Regions from separate parts of the Blautia sp. BCRC 81119 genome, predicted to be linked through region 1. Evidence: riboswitches for the same ligand, from Rfam matches in the RefSeq annotation. Region 1 holds a riboswitch; the other holds the start of a gene.
What was found. A riboswitch is a leader RNA that binds a small molecule or an ion and turns the genes downstream of it on or off. The one in region 1 is predicted to bind ZMP and ZTP.
Positions count from the first base shown of each region.

Region 1 (4,855 bases):
AAAATATCTTACACAAGGGAGGAAATGCAATGGGTACTATTATTGGTGAAGGCATTACGTTTGATGACGTCCTTCTGGTTCCGGCTTATTCTAAAGTGATTCCGAATCAGGTAGATGTTTCAACGTATTTAACCAAGAAAGTAAAGCTGAATATCCCCATGATGAGTGCGGGAATGGACACAGTTACAGAGCACAGAATGGCAATTGCCATGGCCAGACAGGGTGGTATCGGTATCATCCACAAGAATATGTCCATCGAAGCACAGGCAGAAGAGGTTGATAAGGTTAAACGTTCTGAGAACGGTGTTATTACAGATCCATTTTATCTTTCACCGGAGCATACACTGAAAGATGCCAATGATCTGATGGCGAAATACCGTATTTCCGGTGTTCCGATCACAGAAGGCAGAAAGCTTGTAGGTATTATCACAAACCGTGATCTTAAATTTGAGACAGATTTCAGCAGAAAGATCAAGGAGTGCATGACTTCTGAAGGACTGATCACAGCCAAGGAAGGAATCACACTTGAGGATGCCAAGAAGATCCTTGCGAAATCCCGTAAGGAGAAATTACCCATTGTAGATGACGACTTTAATTTAAAAGGACTCATTACCATCAAGGATATCGAGAAACAGATCAAATATCCGCTTGCAGCCAAGGATGCACAGGGACGTCTTCTCTGTGGTGCGGCAGTTGGTATCACAGCCAATGTACTTGCACGTGTAGATGCACTTGTGAAAGCGAATGTGGATGTAATCGTAATTGATTCCGCACATGGTCATTCTGAGAATATCTTAAAAGCAGTCCGCGAGATCAAGGCTGCATATCCGGAACTTCAGGTTATCGCAGGTAACGTTGCAACAGGAGCAGCTACCAAGGCACTGATCGAAGCTGGTGTAGATGCAGTTAAAGTTGGTATCGGACCTGGATCTATCTGTACCACACGTGTTGTTGCAGGTATCGGTGTACCGCAGGTTACTGCTGTTATGGATTGCTATGAAGTAGCCAACAGCTACGGAATCCCGATCATCGCAGATGGTGGAATCAAGTATTCCGGAGACATCACCAAGGCTATCGCGGCAGGCGCCAATGTCTGCATGATGGGCAGCATGTTTGCTGGATGCGATGAGAGCCCGGGAACATTCGAGCTCTATCAGGGAAGAAAATATAAAGTATACCGTGGAATGGGATCTATTGCAGCTATGGAGAACGGCAGCAAGGATCGTTACTTCCAGGAGAACGCCAAGAAGCTTGTTCCAGAAGGTGTTGAAGGACGTGTTGCATACAAAGGACACGTTGAGGATACCGTATTCCAGTTAATTGGCGGTTTAAGATCCGGTATGGGTTACTGCGGAGCAGAGAACATTGAGAAGCTGAAAACAACAGGCAGATTCATTAAGATCTCCGCTGCATCTCTCAAGGAGTCACATCCACATGACATCCATATCACAAAAGAGGCTCCAAACTACAGTGTAGATGAATAATAAAGGAAAAAAAGGTAAGACCGGTAAAAAGTCACCCAGGCCGTCCCATAGCGGGCGGCCTGTTTCCGTAAAGAAAACTTCCTCCGGGTCTTCCAGAAGAAAAAAGAAGTCTTTGAGAAAAAAGAACCCGATCAAGATCCTACAGAGGATTGTGCTGATATGTATCATTGTGATCGTTGCTTTTGCTGCGTGTGCGTTAGGATACGCATTTTTTGAGATGCGCATGGAACAGAGTGAAACTCAGTCCGGACAGGAAGAAATATCCGGGAATGCCAGCGGAAATGGCGGACCGGAACAATGGCAGGCAGAAGGAGCACCTTTTATTGATGTGGAGCTTCTGACACCGAATTCCTATTCCAGACCACAGATTTCTATCGAACAGGTAAATTATATAGCCATTCATTATACGGCCAATCCGGGATCTACTGCCATATCCAACCGGAATTATTTTGAAAATCTTGCGACAACGCAGGACAACAAAGTCAGCAGTCATTTTGTGATAGGTTTGGAGGGAGAAGTGGTACAATGTATTCCCACTTCAGAAATATCCTATGCCACAAATTCCAGAAATGTAGATACCATATCCATTGAATGCTGCCATCCGGATGAAACAGGGCAGTTTAATACAGCAACCTATGATTCGGCCGTAAAGCTGACAGCGTGGCTTTGTACACGCTTTGGACTGACTTCGGATCAGGTGATCCGTCATTATGATGTCACAGGTAAAGACTGTCCGAAGTATTACGTGGAAAATCCCGATGCATGGATCCAGATGAAATCAGACATTGCAGCACAGATCCAGACAGATTATGCATTACAGGGGAAATAAAGTGTTATTGTTTATTTTGTGAGCAACAAGAAGTCTGGAAAAATAATTTCTGAAAATAGGGGCTTGAAAATTAAGAAGAAGTATTGTAGTATAACAGCAGAAGCTGCATGACTGGCGGAAAGTAGGATTACCTACAGGGAGTGCAGTGAAGTGAGAAGCCGACCGCCTGGGCAGCCTGATAAGGGGTGTCCAGGCGGTTTTTTGTTACCGTTCATATCCTGGGATAAGCCCCGGGCCTTACATTAGACAAGGAGGACTGTGAAAAATGACGACATTTTCACTTGAAAAAGAACTGAAAGAAAATTCCTATCCGGGAAGAGGAATTGTGATCGGACGTTCCGCTGACGGGAAACATGCAGTTACTGCATATTTTATTATGGGAAGAAGCGAGAACAGCAGAAACCGTATTTTTGTTGAGGATGGGGAAGGAATCCGTACACAGGCTTTTGATCCGTCCAAGCTTACAGACCCGAGCCTGATCATTTATGCACCGGTACGTGTCCTTGGAAATAAGACCATCGTAACAAACGGTGATCAGACAGATACGATCTATGAGGGAATGGACAGACAGCTCACCTTTGAACAGTCTCTCCGCAGCAGAGAGTTTGAGCCGGATGCGCCGAACTATACACCTCGTATTTCAGGTGTTCTTCATGTTGAAGACGGTAAATTCAATTATGCGATGTCTATTTTAAAGAGCAATAACGGAAATCCGGATTCCTGTCTTCGTTATACATTTGCCTATGAGAATGCGGCGGCAGGACAGGGACGTTTTATCCATACTTATAAATGCGATGGAAATCCACTTCCAAGTTTCGAGGGAGAGCCGAAGCTGGTAGAGATCCCAAGCGATATTGATGAGTTTACGGATCTCCTCTGGAAGAGCCTGAACCAGGATAATAAAGTTTCTCTCTTTGTTCGTTTTATTGACATTGAGACAGGAAAATATGAATCCAGGATCGTAAACAAGAATAAATAAGAAAATAGGGATATCACAGAGAACGGAGGAGCTTTTTCATGAAAGAATTACAGTTAAAATACGGATGTAACCCAAATCAGAAACCATCAAAGATCTATATGGCAGATGGAAGTGAGCTTCCGATCCAGGTACTCTCCGGAAGACCAGGATACATCAACTTCCTGGATGCCTTTAATGGCTGGCAGCTGGTACGTGACCTTAAGAAAGCAACCGGACTTCCGGCAGCAACTTCATTTAAGCATGTATCTCCGGCAGGTGCTTCCATCGGACTTCCGCTGAATGAGACACTGGCAAAGATCTACTGGGTAGGTGATATGGACTGGAAGAATTTTTCCCCGCTTGCATGTGCGTATGCAAGAGCAAGAGGTGCAGATCGTATGTCATCATTTGGTGATTTTATTTCTCTTTCTGATGTCTGCGACAAAGATACCGCAATGCTGATCAAGAGAGAGGTTTCTGATGGTGTGATCGCACCAGGATATACAGAGGAGGCTCTTGAAATTCTGAAGCAGAAGAAAAAAGGCAATTACAATGTGATCCAGATCGATGAAAACTATGTTCCAGAACCTTTGGAGCACAAACAGGTATTTGGAGTCACCTTTGAGCAGGGCCGCCAGGAGCTGGCAATTGATGATGCGCTGATCTCCAATATTGTAACAGAGAATAAAGAGCTTACGGAAGAAGCCAAGAGAGATATGAAGGTTTCTCTGATCATCCTGAAATATACACAGTCCAATTCTGTATGCTTTGTTAAGGACGGACAGGCTATCGGCGTTGGTGCAGGACAGCAGTCCCGTGTACATTGTACACGCCTTGCAGGTCAGAAGGCAGATAACTGGTATCTCCGTCAGTGTCCGAAAGTACTGGAGCTTCCGTTTAAAGACACGATCACACGTGCGGAGAGAGATAATGCCATTGATGTTTACATTGGTGAGGAATATATGGATGTCCTTGCAGATGGTGCATGGGAAAAGACATTCACAGAGAAGCCGGAAGTGTTCACAAAAGAAGAGAAGAGAGCATGGCTGGATGGTCTTACCGGCGTGACACTGGGATCCGATGCATTCTTCCCATTCAGTGATAATATCGAGCGCGCATATAAGAGCGGTGTAAAATATATTGCAGAGCCGGGTGGATCTGTACGTGATGACGCAGTTATCGATACATGTAATAAGTATGGAATGGTGATGGCATTTACAGGAATCCGCCTTTTCCACCACTAAAAGATGCATGCCTTGGCCATGATATGCAGCTGAAATAAAAGATAAAAAATATAAAGTCCCGAATCTGAATTTCTGGAAAAAAGAGATCAGACCCGGGACTTTTTGATCGAAAAAGGATAGTTTTAAAAATAAAAAAGAACTCTGAAAAACTCAGAGTTCTGAAGAGCGATAGACGGGGCTCGAACCCGCGGTCTCGACCTTGGCAAGGTCGCGCGTTACCAACTACGCCACTATCGCATATGTCTTATCGTTTCAAGTGTTTCCCTCAGCAACAAGACATATATTAGCATAGATTTTATATTCTGTCAAATGTTTTTTGGAATTTTTTTGAAATTATACA
Region 1 is NZ_QJHD01000019.1:54,921-59,775, reverse strand. It holds gene guaB (IMP dehydrogenase) at 30-1,484, shown strand; gene DMI82_RS12045 (peptidoglycan recognition protein family protein) at 1,597-2,313, shown strand; ZMP/ZTP riboswitch at 2,411-2,492, shown strand; gene DMI82_RS12040 (IMP cyclohydrolase) at 2,579-3,292, shown strand; gene DMI82_RS12035 (phosphoribosylaminoimidazolecarboxamide formyltransferase) at 3,331-4,515, shown strand; tRNA gene DMI82_RS12030 (tRNA-Gly) at 4,680-4,752, opposite strand.

Region 2 (4,855 bases), on a different contig from region 1:
ATGGAGCCTTCCAGCTCATAAGCATATGTGAAGTCATTCGGCTCTTCAACAAGACGGATTACTTCCTCAGCGAGCTTGATTCCGCCTTCGCCACCTTTTGCCCATACCTCTGAAAGTGCTACGTTTACGCCAAGCTCCTTGCATTTTGCTTCCACAAAATCAAGCTCTGCCTTGGTATCGGTCGGGAATGCGTTAATAGCTACCACACATGGGAGCTTATATACATTTTTGATATTGCTTACATGCTTCAGAAGGTTCGGGATACCTTTTTCAAGAGCCTCGAGGTTCTCATTGTTAAGATCCGCTTTTGCAACACCGCCATTATATTTCAGAGCACGTACGGTTGCTACGATAACAACGGCACTTGGTGTAAGACCTGCCATACGGCACTTGATATCCAGGAATTTCTCAGCTCCAAGATCAGCACCGAATCCAGCCTCTGTGATGGCATAATCAGCAAGCTTCATAGCCATCTTTGTAGCTGTTACGGAGTTACATCCGTGAGCGATGTTTGCGAATGGTCCGCCGTGAACGATTGCCGGAACATGCTCCAGTGTCTGAACAAGGTTTGGTTTCAGGGCATCCTTCAGAAGTGCTGTCATAGCACCCTCTGCGTGAAGATCTCCTGCTGTTACCGGTTTCTGCTCAGCAACCTTGCCATAAGTGTATCCGATGATGATTCTGGAAAGTCTCTCTTTCAGATCTTTGATATCACTTGCCAGACAGAGAACTGCCATGATCTCAGATGCTACGGTAATGTCATATCCGTCCTCACGCGGCATACCGTTTGTTCTTCCGCCAAGTCCATCTACTACATTACGAAGCTGACGGTCGTTCATATCCACGCAACGTCTCCAGGTGATCTTTCTTGGGTCGATGTTCAGCTCATTTCCCTGGAAAATATGGTTGTCGATCATTGCTGCAAGAAGGTTGTTTGCCGCACCGATTGCATGGAAATCACCGGTAAAATGAAGGTTGATATCCTCCATCGGAACTACCTGTGCATAGCCGCCGCCTGCCGCACCACCTTTGACACCGAATACCGGTCCCAGGGATGGCTCACGAAGAGCTACCATAACATTTTTTCCAAGTCTCTGCATTCCATCTGCAAGACCTACCGTTGTAGTTGTTTTTCCTTCCCCGGCCGGTGTCGGGTTGATAGCTGTCACAAGAATCAGTTTGCCGTCTTTTTTGTCTGTTTCTTTCAGGAGATTATAGTCGATCTTTGCTTTGTATTTACCATACTGCTCCAGATATTTGTCATCAATACCTGCTTTCTCTGCAATCTTGGTAATTGGCTCCATTGTGCACTCCTGTGCAATCTCGATGTCACTTTTAAATCCCATAATGTTCTCCTTTCTCCGCTGCAACCGTCTGCATCTTTTATCCCATAAAAAAGAGCAGTATCTGAAGTTTTTCAAATACTGCCCAGACGGTCGACTCATCGAATCTCCGGCTCCCTCGTGGTTATCCCACAACTCCGTCAGTCACCGAAGACTTTATTAATTTGATGATTGAATACTAACATATTTATTAGTACTTGTCAAGAAATTATCAAATTATTTTTTCACTTTTAAAGTGAGCTAAGTCTAATTTTCTGAATCATTTCCGTTCTATGTATTAGTTTTCTCTCCAACATTCGTACATATCTTTTTTCATCAAATCCTCTGTTATTTAATCGTATCTTGTACTGGTCATCCGTTAATGCGACTGTCCAGACGCCATAAACATATTACCACACTTATGAAATCAAATCTGCAAATCCTGTAGATACCAGGAATAATATCAGCATTACAACCGGCACTACATAACGGATCATAAAGCGATATAACCCTGCCCGTTTGAAGTGTTCCCCATTTCGTTCCACTTCTCCTATGATCCAGTCAGGGCCGATCACCCAGCCGATCAGAATACTTGTCAAAAGTGAGATAAACGGCATCAGAAAACTGTTGCTGATATAATCCATCACATCCAGCAGCTGTCCAACGGAACCATTTGGCAGTTTAAGTTCAAAATACAGTTTGTTATAACCAAGGCAGATCAGCACTGCTGTAACAAGAGAATAGATTCCGACAGCACCACACATTTTCTTACGGGGTTTGTGATAGAGTTCCATGCAGTTTGCAACCAGTGTCTCCATGACAGACACGCAGGAAGTCAGTGCCGCAAATCCCATCATCAGGAAAAATGCAATTGCCACCGGACGGCCAAATACTCCCATGGCATCAAAAACCTTTGGCAGTGAGATAAATATCAGGCTTGGGCCGGAAGCCATTCCATCCTTTCCGAGAAATACAAAAACAGCCGGTATGATCATCATTCCTGCAAGAAACGCAACGCCGGTATCAAAGATCTCAATCTGATTTGTTGCTTTATTTAAATTAACTTCATTTTTCACATAAGAACCATATGTGATCATGATTCCCATAGATACACTTAAGGAAAAGAATAACTGGCTCATCGCATCCAGAAGGATCTCCAGGAAGCGTTTTACCGTCAATCCATGAAAATCCGGTTTGAGGTAAACAGCCAGCCCCTGCATACCGGTGCGGACAGTTCCATCCGTATCAGTATGGGACAGTGTCAGTGAAAAAATCGCAATGATCACAATCAGAAGAATCAGCCCCGGCATAATGATCCTGGAAAACTTTTCGATTCCCTTTTCCACACCACGAAATACGATCCAGGCAGTCAGTGCCAGAAAGATCAGCATAAATACAACGGGTGCAATATCTGATGTAATAAATGATGTAAAGTATACATCTGAAGCCGCATCTTTCCCATCAGAAATAATATAAGTAAAAAAATATTTTACAATCCATCCACCGATAACAGAATAATAGGTCATGATCAATGCCGGAACCATAAACGTTAAATGTCCTAAAAATTTCCACTTTGGATCAAGAGATTCAAAAGCCCTCAATGCATTTTTCTTTGTCTTTCTCCCAAGTGCTACATCCGTTGTCAACAGTACAAATCCAAAAGTCAGTACCAGTACCAGATAAACCAGCAGGAAAAGTCCTCCGCCATCTTTGGCACAGAGATATGGAAATCTCCAGATATTTCCAACTCCTACTGCACTTCCGGCTGCCGCCAGGACAAAGCCTATTGAGCCGGAAAAGCTACTTCCTTTTTCTTTCATTTCAATTTCCCCTCTTCAAGTATATATTTGATATAGGCTGAAACCTTCAGCCTAACAGCCATATCTTACCTTAAATAAAGATAAGTGCAAATGGCAGAAGTTTCTTTTTACGAAATTTTATCTCAAAAAAGTTTCTTACTACTTTACAAAATACCGGTTTTTCCGATATAATCGTATACAATAAAAATTAATAAGAAAAATAGATAGTATGAGGAAACAAAATGAGTAATTTTACCTGTTATGTAGGTGAACAAATAAGAAAATACCGAAAAGCCGGAAAGATGACTCTGCAGGATCTGGCAGATGCCATCCATAAAAGTCGAGCTACCGTATGCAAATATGAAAATGGAGATATCTCCGTTGATATCGAAACTTTGTATGATATCAGCCAGATTCTCCAGGTATCTATGTCCCAGCTTACCACTGGTCTTCCTGAAACAGCCAGTAAACCGTCCAATGCACCGGGAAAAGGACAAAAAAGCCCATTTTTTCAGGCACAGCGGCTATATTTTTACTTTTACGATGGACGCTATCAGCGTACGAAGGATGGCGTCATCGATATTTATGAAAAAAAAGGCGAATCCGGAAAATACGAAGCAACCTTAACGATCTGTTCTGTTTCTGCCAACGGAAGAAGCAGTGAGATTTTTTACACCGGAAAAGTTCTTTACAGTGATATGCTGATCCGTTTTTCCTTTGTAAATCAGTATAACCCACTGGAAGAAGATCTCCTGTACATTTTTAATCCTCTGGAGCTTCGAGATTTTACAACAGGACTTTTGTGTGGGATTTCCAGTGCGGATCTGATGCCCTGCGCATTCAAATGTGTGATCACTTTAAAACCACAAGAGCTTACCGAAGCGTTCCGCCACCAGCTGCTTTTTACAAAAAAAGATCTGAAGCGCTGGGAACAGCTGAATATGTTACTGATAGATAATATGGAAAAGTAGTTTTCTGCAAAAAACGGTACACCTTATATTTTATAAGCTGTACCGTTTTCGTATTTTTCTGTATCAGGGTTTGCCTGCAAACCCACACCGGATCGCCTGTGTCGGACATATCTTTTTACATCTTCCACATCGGATACATTCTGTACTGTTTGGATTTTCCGTCGGATCGACCTCCATCTGGCAGATATTCCTGCATTTTCCGCAGTGAACACATTTTTCTTTATCTACTCTGTAACGAAAAACGGAAACTTTATTAAATACCGAATAAAAAGCTCCCAGCGGACAGATATACTTACAGAATGGCCGGTATATCATAATTGATAAGATAATGGTGATCACCAGGATTGTATTTTTCCACATGTACAGCCAGCCTACTGCACTTCGCATGGATTTGTTCAGCAGCACCAGAGGGATACCTCCTTCCAGTGTTCCTGCCGGGCAGATCAGCTTGCAGAAATATGGTGCTCCCTGGCCCATGATATCTACTACAAACATGGGAAGTATGATCACAAATACAAGAAAGATCACATATTTCAGTTTTCGCAGAAGCTTATCTCCCCGAAATGTCCGGATCTTCTTTGGAAAAGGAATCTTGTTCAACAGATCCTGGATCAGTCCAAAGGGGCAGAGAAATCCGCACACCAGTCTTCCAAGCAACGCTCCTACAAAGATCAGAAATCCAGCTACATAATATGCCATCTTGAAGTTCCAGCTTCCGATCACAGCCTGAAGGGAACCAATGGGACAGGCCCCTCTTGCCCCG
Region 2 is NZ_QJHD01000008.1:107,785-112,639, reverse strand. It holds gene DMI82_RS06855 (formate--tetrahydrofolate ligase) at 1-1,346, opposite strand, end outside; ZMP/ZTP riboswitch at 1,420-1,501, opposite strand; gene DMI82_RS06850 (sodium-dependent transporter) at 1,742-3,142, opposite strand; gene DMI82_RS06845 (helix-turn-helix domain-containing protein) at 3,364-4,092, shown strand; gene DMI82_RS06840 (4Fe-4S binding protein) at 4,156-4,855, opposite strand, start outside.
Region 2: another riboswitch for ZMP and ZTP. It lies ahead of DMI82_RS06855 (formate--tetrahydrofolate ligase); the one in region 1 lies ahead of DMI82_RS12040 (IMP cyclohydrolase).